Linked DNA regions of Azospirillum brasilense. The protein of the gene in region 1 interacts with the protein of each later gene in a pairwise test. Links are inferred from orthologs where the notes say so. Each region holds a gene or a part of one and is shown in the gene's direction. Other genes may lie near its edges.

The links. The genes of interacting proteins can lie anywhere in the genome.
Region 2: the proteins of btsR (region 1) and H1Q64_RS02360 interact in binary tests that used the Escherichia coli proteins (3 or more experiments, as listed by UniProt). The link is inferred for Azospirillum brasilense from one-to-one orthologs.

The regions. Positions count from the first base shown.
Region 1 is NZ_CP059452.1:468,962-474,452, reverse strand. What follows is about bases 1,258-4,257. They hold btsR (two-component system response regulator BtsR), read left to right. Parts: upstream 1,258-2,397; coding sequence 2,398-3,117; downstream 3,118-4,257. Other genes in these bases: H1Q64_RS28580 (carbon starvation protein A), read left to right, coding at 3,506-4,257; H1Q64_RS28590 (sensor histidine kinase), read left to right, coding at 1,258-2,401. Also shown: H1Q64_RS34040 (septal ring lytic transglycosylase RlpA family protein), read left to right, coding at 1-21; H1Q64_RS28595 (hypothetical protein), read left to right, coding at 159-569; more of H1Q64_RS28590, read left to right, coding at 692-1,257; more of H1Q64_RS28580, read left to right, coding at 4,258-5,317. UniProt on the Escherichia coli protein: Member of the two-component regulatory system BtsS/BtsR, which is part of a nutrient-sensing regulatory network composed of BtsS/BtsR, the low-affinity pyruvate signaling system YpdA/YpdB and their respective target proteins, BtsT and YhjX.
Region 2 is NZ_CP059449.1:501,061-506,375, forward strand. What follows is about bases 1,588-4,411. They hold H1Q64_RS02360 (glutamate-5-semialdehyde dehydrogenase), read left to right. Parts: upstream 1,588-2,271; coding sequence 2,272-3,552; downstream 3,553-4,411. Other genes in these bases: H1Q64_RS02355 (c-type cytochrome), read right to left, coding at 1,588-2,090; H1Q64_RS02365 (nicotinate-nucleotide adenylyltransferase), read left to right, coding at 3,656-4,273; rsfS (ribosome silencing factor), read left to right, coding at 4,330-4,411. Outside these bases: H1Q64_RS02345 (HAD family hydrolase), read left to right, coding at 1-251; H1Q64_RS02350 (sulfite exporter TauE/SafE family protein), read right to left, coding at 388-1,131; more of H1Q64_RS02355, read right to left, coding at 1,239-1,587; more of rsfS, read left to right, coding at 4,412-4,710; 23S rRNA (pseudouridine(1915)-N(3))-methyltransferase RlmH, read left to right, coding at 4,752-5,210. UniProt on the Escherichia coli protein: Catalyzes the NADPH-dependent reduction of L-glutamate 5-phosphate into L-glutamate 5-semialdehyde and phosphate. The product spontaneously undergoes cyclization to form 1-pyrroline-5-carboxylate.

The DNA.
Region 1 (5,491 bases):
GACCTGGGCACGGCCGAATAGCGGAACCGCGTCCCGTCCGACGCTTCCCACCCAAACGTACAACGCGCAGGCTTCCGCCCAACGGGCGTGGCGCCACGAGGGCCGCCGATGCGTCCCCGCGGGTGACGGAGCCGTGCGCGCAGAGGAGGTTCCAACCCATGCTGAAACTCGTGATCCGCGACACGCATCACGCCGCCGGCCTGTTCCTGGAGCAGGTGGACAACGTCCGCCAGCTCATCGCCGAGTTGAAGGCGCTGAAGCGCGTTCCGTCCGCCTCGCTTTATCTGGAAGGGCTGGCCGAACGTTGCCTGCGGCGCGGCTGGACGGTGATTCCCGCCGATCCGCTGATCCGCGGCTGCACGTCGCGCACCCACATCGTCGAGCTCCACCTCGACCCCAACCAGCCGGGCGCGCCCTTCGTCGGCATCTACGAGCCGGGGGAGGACGGCACCCCCTGCCGGCGCCTGCACGATTCCCTGGAGGGGCTGGCGAGCCGCCTGCGCCTGCCGCCCGCCAACACCGGCACCGTGCCGGCAACGGTGCAGCAGGCCCCCGCGCTGGCTGCCTGAGGCCATCGAAGCGGCCCGGGGGCTCCGGCCGCATCCATTGATTGGAATCATACCGCGGCAGGGCGGGTGGGGGTAGCCTGCGGGCCGGCAATCCCGCCGCCCGCCACCCGCCGTCCGCCCCCATGACCGTCGAGCATCTCAGCCTCGTCTTCCTGCTGCTCCAGCAGATGTGCGTGTATCTGGTCATCGCGTACATGCTGAGCCGGACGCCGCTGTTCCTGCCGGTGATGCACCTCACCGTGCGCTGGCCGCATAAGCTGGCCTGCTACGTCATCTTCTCCATGTTCTGCGTCATGGGGACCTATTTCGGGTTGCAGATCGACGATTCCATCGCCAACACCCGCGCCATCGGGGCCGTGCTGAGCGGCATCCTGGGCGGGCCGTCGGTGGGGCTGGCGGTCGGCTTCACGGGCGGGCTGCACCGCTACTCGCTGGGCGGTATGTCGGCGGTGGCCTGCGCCATTTCCACGGTGACGGAGGGGCTGATCGGCGGTCTGGTGCACCGCCACTTCGTCCGCCAGGGCCGGATCGAGCCGCTGTTCGACCCGCTGCGGGTCGGCGCCGTCACCCTGGTGGCGGAGGTCGCGCAGATGCTGATCATCCTGCTGGTGGCCAAGCCCTTCCCGGCGGCGGTCCATCTGGTCGAGGTGGTGGCGCTACCGATGATCGTCGCCAACACGCTGGGGGCGGGGCTGTTCATGCGCATCCTGATGGACCGCCGCGCCCTGATCGACAAGCAGTCGAGCGCCTTCTCCGCCAAGGCGCTGAAGATCGCCGCGCGGGCCGACGGCGTGCTGCGCCAGGGCTTCAACGAAGAGAACAGCATGCGGGTCGCCCGCATCATCTACGAGGAGACGGGCGTCGGCGCCGTCGCCATCACCGACCGCGAGAAGCTGCTGGCCTTCATCGGCGTCGGCGACGACCACCATCTGCCGGGCACGCCGATCACCTCGCCCCAGACCTATCAGGCGATCGCCAACAACCAGGTGCTCTACGCCGACGGCAATCTGGTCTCCTACAAATGCTCGATCCACCCGAACTGCCGGCTGGGCGCCTCGCTGGTGATCCCGTTGGTCGGGGAGGATGACCGAGTGATCGGCACCGTGAAGCTGTACGAGCCGAAGACCAAGCTGTTCTCCACCATCAACCGCACGCTGGGGGAGGGCATCGCCCGGCTGCTGTCCAGCCAGATCCTCGCCGGGCGCTACGAACAGCAGAAGGCGCTGCTCGCCCAATCGGAGATCAAGCTGCTGCACGCGCAGGTGAACCCGCATTTCCTGTTCAACGCGCTCAACACCATCTCCGCGGTCATCCGCAACGACCCGGAGCGGGCGCGCCAGCTCGTGCAGAGCCTGTCGGTCTTCTTCCGCAAGAACCTGAAGCGCCCCAGCCAGGAGGCCACGGTCGCCGACGAGGTGGAGCATGTCAGCGCCTATCTCCAGATCGAGCTGGCGCGCTTCACCGGGCGCCTGTCGGTGGAGATCGACGTGCCCGACGCGCTGCGCCACGCCCGGCTGCCGGCCTTCCTGCTCCAGCCGCTCGTCGAGAACGCCATCAAGCACGGCACCTCGCAGCTTCTCGGCCCCGGCCATGTCCGCATCGCGGCGCGGCGGGAGGGCGGCGACCTGCTGCTCGCGGTGGAGGACAACGCCGGACTCTACGAGGAAAAGCCGGGCGGCGACGGGCTCGGCATGTCCATCGTGGACCGCCGCGTCCGCAACCGCTTCGGCAATGGCTACGGGGTGGATGTCGTCTGCGAGGCCGACGTCTTCACCCGCATCACCCTGCGCCTTCCCCTGGACATCCCTGCCGTTGCGGAGACCGCGCCATGATGACCGTCCTGATCGTGGACGACGAGCCGCTGGCCCGCGAGGAATTGCGGCGCCTTCTGGAGGAGTTCCCCGACCTCCAGGTCGCCGGGGAATGCGCCAACGCCATCGAGGCCATCGGCGCGATCAACCGCCAGCCGCCCGACGTGGTCTTCCTCGACATCCAGATGCCGCGCGTCAGCGGGCTGGAGATGCTGAGCATGCTCGACCCGGAGCGGATGCCCCGCATCGTTTTCCTGACCGCCCACGACGAATACGCCGTCCAGGCCTTCGAGGAGCACGCCTTCGACTATCTGCTGAAGCCGGCGGACCCGGCCCGGCTGGCCAAGACGCTGCAACGGCTGCGCCGCGAGCGGGCGCCGCAGGATCTCGCCGTACTGAAGGACGCCGCCCCGCTGCGGCTGATCCCCTGCACCGGCCACAACCGCATCTCCCTGTTGAAGCTCGACGAGGTGGAATGCGTGGCCTCCAAGGCGAGCGGCGTCTTCGTCGTCGACGCCGACGGCGAGGAGCGCTTCACCGAGCTGACCCTGCTGACTTTGCAGGAGCGCACCCCGCTGGTGCGCTGCCACCGTCAATATCTGGTCAACCCCGACCGCATCCGGGAAATCCGCCTGATCGACAACGGGCTGGCGGAAATCCAGACGCTGGGTGGCCAGAGCATCCCGGTCAGCCGCCGCTTCCTCGGCCCGCTGAAGGAGCGGCTGGGCATCGGATGAATGTCCTTGTTCCCTCTCCCCTCTGGGGAGAGGGTTAGGGTGAGGGGGGTGCGCGTGGCGGTGCGTCCGGCAAAAGCGCAACCCTCTCACCGGCTCTCAGCGGATGCCAGAGGCATCCGCCTGCCGCCGTCAGCGCTGGCCTTTGGCCAGCGCGAGAGGCCCTGCGGGCCACCCTCTCCCCGCTATCGGCGGACCGAAGGTCCGCCTGTCGCGTCAGCGCAAACTTCGTTTGCGCGTGAGCGGAGGAGAGAGGGTTTATAAAATCCTCCCACCGCTCACCCCCGCTTTCCGACCGCTCGCCACGCCATGGCGCCGCTCCGGGGAGAGCACCACACGGAGGATGAAACCCGGCCTACCGTGACGGCAGTTCCTTCCAAGGAGAGCTGTCATGGATCACGCCCTAACATTTGTGATCGCGACACTCTGCATCCTCGCCCTCTGCTACCGCTTCTACGGCGTGTTCTTTGTGCGCAAGGTGCTCCGTGCCGATGATTCCGAGGTGACGCCGTCCCACATCCTGGCCGACGGGCGAAACTATGTTCCCACCAAGAAGTGGGTGAACGCCGGCCAGCATTTCGCGGCGATCGCCGCCGCCGGCCCGCTGGTCGGCCCCGTGCTGGCCGCGCAGTTCGGCTATCTGCCGAGCTTCCTGTGGCTGCTGATCGGCTGCGTCATCGGCGGCGCGGTGCACGACACGGTCGTGCTGTTCGCCTCGATGAAGCACAAGGGCCAGTCCCTGTCGGAGGTCGCGAAGGCCGAACTCGGCCCGGTCGCCGGCTGGTGCACCGGTCTGGCGATGCTGTTCATCATCACCATCACCATGGCCGGCCTGTCGATGGTCGTCGTCCATGCGCTGGAGCGCAACGCCTGGGGCGCCTTCGCGGTCTTCATGACGATCCCGATCGCCGTGGCGCTCGGCCTCTACGAGAAGATCACCGGCTCGTCCAAGGGCGCCACCCAGGTCGGCATCGCCGCCATCGCCGCCTCCGTCTTCGCCGGCCCCTACATCCAGGGCACGGTGCTGGGCAACTGGCTGACGCTGCACGCCGAGACGGTCGCGCTGATCCTGCCGATCTACGCCTTCTTCGCCACGGCGCTGCCGGTGTGGATGCTGCTGACCCCGCGCGGCTACCTGTCGAGCTTCATGAAGATCGGCGTGTTCGGCGCGCTCGTCGTCGGCGTCGTCTTCATCAACCCGGAAATCCGCTTCCCCGCGCTCACCGATTTCATCCATGGCGGCGGCCCGGTGCTGGCCGGCCCGGTGTGGCCGTTCATCTCGATCACCATCGCCTGCGGCGCCATCTCCGGCTTCCACGCCTTCATCGGCTCGGGCACCACGCCGAAGCTGATCGACAAATGGAGCGATATCCGCACCGTGGCCTTCGGCGGCATGCTGGCCGAATGCGTGGTCGGCGTCATGGCGCTGATCGCCGCCACCTCCCTGCACCCGGCCGACTATTTCGCCATCAACTCCTCGCCCGCCGCCTTCCAGGCCCTGAACATGCAGGTCGTCGATCTGCCGCGGCTCAGCCAGGAAATCGGCCTCGACCTCTACGGCCGCACCGGCGGTGCTGTGACCCTGGCCGTCGGCATGACGGAAATCTTCACCCGCATCCCGTGGTTCGGCACGCTGGCTTCCTACTTCTTCCAGTTCGTCGTGATGTTCGAGGCGGTCTTCATCCTGACCGCCGTGGACAGCGGCACCCGCGTGGCCCGCTACCTGATCCAAGACCTGGGCGGCGACCTCTATGCCCCGCTGAAGCGTCTTGACTGGGTCCCCGGTTCGATCGCCGCGAGCGTGCTGGCCTGCGTGGCCTGGGGCTACCTGCTGACGTCGGGCGACATCAACTCGGTGTGGGCGCTGTTCGGGGTGTCGAACCAGCTCATGGCCTCGGTCGGCCTGATCATCGGCGCCACGATCATCCTGCGCCTGGGCCAGAAACGGGTCTACATGCTGACCTGCCTCGTCCCGCTGGCCTACCTGTTCGTGACGGTGAACTACGCCGGTTACTGGATGATCACCAACGTCTATCTGAACCCGCTGGCCAAGGGCTACAACGTCTTCAACGCCAGCATCTCGATCATCATGCTGTCGCTGGGCTTCGTGATCCTGATCGCCGCCCTCAAGAAGTGGAAGGAACTCCTGCGCATCCGCAAGGACACCCTGCCTGAGACGCTGATCGCCACCCCGGCGGAATAGCCGGACACCGGGCAAGCCGCCCGGAGACGATCAAGCGCTCAACCGGAAGAGGTATCGCTGCTCCCCCAGCGGTACCTCTTCTGCATTTCTGTGGAATGGCTGGGACGCCACCGAATCCGCGAATTACAAGGGTTGATTCGCCATCCGGCGGGTGCCATCCAAGGGCCGGCGCCG
Region 2 (5,315 bases), on another replicon or contig:
GCAAGGGCAAGCCGGACCCCGAGCCCTACCTGACTGCCGCCGCCCGCCTCGGCGTGCCGCCCGCGGCCTGCGCGGTGATCGAGGACAGCCCGACCGGCGCCCGCGCCGCCAAGGCCGCCGGCATGCTGACCATCGCCTGGCCGCAGCACGCCGACCTGCTGTTCGAGGCCGCCGACCATGTGGTGTCGGACCCGGCGGCGCTGGATTGGGATAGCCTGTGCGGCCTTGCGGAGCGCATGGCGGCGGACTGACCGCTGCCGCTCCCTAAAGCGAATTTTCATTCGCTTTAGATTCACATGGCCTCATTTGCCGGCCGGGCTTCGGCCGCATGTGCGGCCGGGACCGCCGTCGCGGTCCAAAGCGGAATGCGTTCCGCTTTAGGGCGCCTCAGCCCTTCACGACGAAGAAATAGACGGTCATCGCCACGCCCACAACGATCACGAACTTGCGCAGGATCGGCGGCGGGATGTGGCGGGCGATGGCGGCCCCGGCGTAGCCGCCGGCCACGGCAGCCACCATCATAATGAGCGCCTCGTTCCAATAGACGGCACCGCCGAAGACGAAGGCCACCACCGCGACCGCGTTCAGGCAGCCGGACACCAGCGCCTTCAGCCCGTTCATCGCGTGCAGGTCGGTCAGGCCGAAGACGCCCAGCGTCGCCAGGATCAGGATGCCGATCCCCCCGCCGAAATAGCCGCCGTAGATGGCGATGAAGAACTGCACGATCAGCACCGTGCCGTGGCCGACCTTGAAGTTGCGGCGGATGTAGGCCGACACCTTCGGGCCGAAGGCGAACAGCACCGTCGCGAACAGCAGCAGCCAGGGGATGATCTCCTCGAACACGCGCTGCGGCGTCCACAGCAGGAGCAGCGCGCCCAGCAGCCCGCCGATCAGGCTGACGCCCAGGAAGGCCGGCAGGCTGACCTCCTTGATCCGCCCCAACTCCCGCCGGTAGCCGTAGGCGCTGGCCAGAGCGCCCGGCGACACCGCCACCGTGCTGGTCGCGTTGGCGTTCAGCGGTGGCACGCCGGCCATGATCAGCGCCGGAAAGGTCAGGAAGCTGCCGCCACCGGCCACGGCGTTGAGCACGCCCGCGAAGAAGGCGGAGACGATCAGCAGCAGGGTCAGCATGGGGACACGGTCCGGCGGGTGGAAAAGCCCGCGGACTATGCCCTCTCGGCAAAGCTTACGGTACTGCGTTTTCGGCGGTGCGGTATTTCATACTCGCCCGGTGGGGTCTAGCGGGTCGGAGGAAGCGTACGGAGATAGGCGACCAGGGCGCCCAACTCACCGTCGCTCATGGACTTGTAATAATGATAGCCCATGGGAGGGCTCAGCCGGCTGCCGTCGGGACGTACACCCTCCGTTATGGCCTTGCCGATCTCCGCATCGGTCCAGCCGCCCAGCCCATGCTCCTTGTCCTGCGTGATGTTTCGGGACACGGCGTTGCCCCACGGCCCGGTGAAATTCCGCCCGCCGGCCCCGGTGCGGGTCGTGTCGAGCCGCCCGTCCGGCAGCATCGGCGTGTGGCATTCCATGCAGTGGCCGAGCGGGCCGGCCATGTACGCGCCGTACGTCACCGGGTCCGTACGCGGCACCTCCGCCACCGACCCGACCGGCGGTCCGTAGGCGGCGGGCAGCGCCATGCGGTACTCGGACTTCGGGACAGAATGCCGCACCGGCGGCACACTGCGCAGATAGGCGACGATGGCGCGCAGGTCGCCGTCCGACAGGCCGCGGTAGAAGCCGAAGGGCATCGGCGGGCCGATCAGGCTGCCGTCGGGGCGCTTGCCCTCGCGGATCGCCGTGATCAGCTGTTCGTCGGTCCAGCGCCCGATCCCCGTCTCCGGGTCCGGCGTGATGTTGGAGGCGTAGGCGGTGAAGGGCTCCTCGACGAAGGGCGTCCCACCGGCCAGTTCCTGTCCCGCGACCGGACCGTTCGGCCCCTGCGGCGTGTGGCAGTTGCCGCAGGCGACGATGCCGTTGACCAGGGCGCGCCCCCGCTCCAGCGGTGTTTCCGCCCAGGCCGATCCCCCCAGGCACACCACCCCAACGGCCACGGCGACGCCGCGGCGGACCAGCCGGTTCATGAAAGGCTCCCTCGCCAATGTTGCATGAGGGAACGCTAACCACGCAACAATCCGCGGCCCAGGCTGAATGTTGAGTATTCCACTCAGCTTTTCGGCTTAACCGGCATGGCTTTCGCGGAAACGCAGGATCGGCTATGGTTCCGGCCCTTTTCAATTGGCGAACGCCACTGGAGTGAGACCGATGTCCGCCCTGCTTGAGACCACCGACGCCTTGCACGATCAGATGCTCGCCCTCGGCCGCGCCGCCCGCGCCGCCGCGGCGGAGCTGGCGACCGTGCCAAGCCCGTCGAAGGATCAGGCCTTGCGGGCGGCGGCCGCCGCGATCCGCGCCCGCAAGGCGGAGATCCAGGCGGCCAACGACGCGGATGTCGCCGCCGCCAAGGAGCGCGGCCTCGCCGGTCCCATGATCGAGCGCTTGGCCCTCAACGACGCCCGCATCGAGGCGATGGCCAAGGGGCTGGAGGACATCGCCGACTTTCCCGATCCCATCGGCGGCGTCATCGCCGAATGGACCCGCCCCAACGGGCTGGCCATCCAGCGCGTGCGCGTGCCGCTGGGGGTGATCGGCATCATCTACGAGAGCCGCCCCAACGTCACTGCCGATGCCGGCGGCCTCTGCCTGAAGTCGGGCAACGCGGCGATCCTGCGCGGCGGGTCGGAGAGCATCCGCTCGTCCGGCGCCATTGCCGCCTGTCTGGCCGACGGGCTGCGCGCCGCCGGGCTGCCGGAAGCGGCGATCCAGCTCGTCCCGACCACGGACCGGGCGGCGGTCGGCCACATGCTGACCATGCGCGACTATATCGACGTGATCGTCCCGCGCGGCGGCAAGTCGCTGATCCAGCGCATCGCCGAGGAGAGCCGCATCCCGGTCATCAAGCATCTCGACGGCAACAACACCGTCTATGTCGATGCCGAGGCCGACCCGGAGAAGGCGCGCAAGGTGGTGATGAACGCCAAGATGCGCCGCACCTCGATCTGCGGCGCCGCCGAAACCCTGCTGGTCGACCGCAGGATCGCCGACGCCGTGCTGCCGGTTCTGGTGAAGGACCTGCTGGACGCCGGCTGCGCCGTCCGCGGCGACGCCGCCGCCCAGGCCGCCGACCCGCGCGTGACCGCGGTGACGGCGGAAGACTGGGACACCGAGTATCTCGACGCCATCATCGCCTGCGGCGTGGTGGACGGTGTGGACGGGGCCATTGACCACATCAACCGCCACGGCTCCCACCACACCGACGCCATCGTGACCGAGGACCCGGCGGCGGCGGAGCGCTTCCTGCAGCGCATCGACAGCGGCATCGTGCTGTGGAACGCCAGCACCCAGTTCGCCGACGGCGGCGAATTCGGCATGGGTGCTGAGATCGGCATCTCCACCGACAAGTTCCACGCCCGCGGCCCGGTCGGTGCGGAGCAGCTGACCAGCTACAAGTACGTCGTGCGCGGCGATGGCCAGACGCGGCCGTAACACGTCCATCCACGAGCCCCCCTCCCAGCCTCCCCCCGCTGCGCAGGGGGAGGAGCCAATCCCCTCCCCTGCGAAGCGGGGGAGGGTTAGGGAGGGGACAAGCATGGCGGCGTCCCCCCACCGCTACGCCGGCCCGCTCCACGCCGGCCTGCGCATCGGGCTGCTCGGCGGCTCCTTCAACCCGGCCCACGCCGGGCACCGGCACATCAGCCTGTACGCGCTGAAGGCGCTGGGGCTCGATCAGGTGTGGTGGCTGGTCAGCCCGCAGAACCCGCTGAAGCCGGTGCGGGACATGGCGCCGCTCGCCGAGCGGCTGGAGGAGGCCCGGCGCACCGCCCGCCATCCGGCCATCCGGGTCACCGCCATCGAGCGGGAGCTTGGCACCCGCTACACCGCCGATACGCTGGCCAAGCTGACGCTCCGCTTCCCCAAAACGCGCTTCGTCTGGCTGATGGGGGCGGACAATCTTCGGCAAATCCCCCGCTGGCGGCAGTGGACGCGAATCTTCCGGCTGGTGCCGGTTGCAGTTCTCGCCCGTCCAACTTATTCTATGGGGGCGCTTGGTGGCATAGCCGCTCAGCGCTATGCCCGTCGCCGGGTGAGCATGCACAAGGCCAAGGGGTTGGCCGGTTCGAAAACACCGGCCTGGATTTTCCTCCGCAACCCGCTGCATCCGGCTTCGGCGACGGCGATCCGCCGGGCACGCGCCAGCGGGTCGTGACCCTGTATCGCGAGGTAGGTACCATCAACACGTTCATCGAACCGGCCGCGCCCGTTGTGCGGCCCGCGCCCGTTCCCGTTCCCCAGCCGGACGAACTGAAGGCGCTCGTCGAGAAGTCCCTGGACGACGATCAGGCCGAAGACGTCGTCGTCATTGACCTTGCCGGCAAGACCAGCATCGCCGACTACATGATCGTGGCGTCGGGCCGCAACACCCGGCACATCGCCGCAATGGCCATGAAGCTGGCCGACCGCATGAAGCAGGCCGGCCTGCGCGGCGTCGAGGTCGAGGGCCTGAACCAGTGCGACTGGGTTCTGGTCGACGCCGGGGACGTCATCATCCACCTGTTCCGCCCGGAAGTCCGGACCTTCTACAACATCGAGAAGATGTGGGGTCTGGAGACGCCGCGGCCCTCCGCCGAGCGCATGAGCGCCTGACGGACGACAGTCAGGACGGGTGACGAACGGGAGTCGGACCGATGCGTCTGTGGCTTGCCGCGGTTGGGCGGTCACGGACCGGTCCGGCGCGCGACCTGTATGACGAGTATGCCGGCCGCCTGTCCTGGCCGCTGACTCTGCGCGAGGTCGAGGTGAAGAAGCGCCTCGCCTCCGACGAGTTGAAGCGGCAGGAGGCGGAGCTGCTTTTGGCCGCGATCCCCGCCGGGGCCATTGTCGTTGCCCTGGACGAGCGCGGCAAGACGATAACCAGCGAAGCCTTCGCCGCCAAGATCGGCGGCTGGCGGGACCAGGGCGCGGGCGACATCGCCTTTCTCATCGGCGGGGCGGACGGCCACGGCGACGCCGTGCGGGCGCGCGCCGATTTTCTTTTGGCCTTGGGCGCCATGACATGGCCGCATATGCTGGTGCGAGGCATGTTGGCGGAGCAAATCTACCGTGCCCAGCAAATTCTGGCCGGACACCCCTATCACCGTGCATGACTCCCATTGTGCGCGTGCGCAGGCATGCCATTTTCTGATCCGGCCCAAGGCAATAAGAACCCGGCCACAAGAAGACTGGCGTCAGACCGTTCGACCGAGACCCGC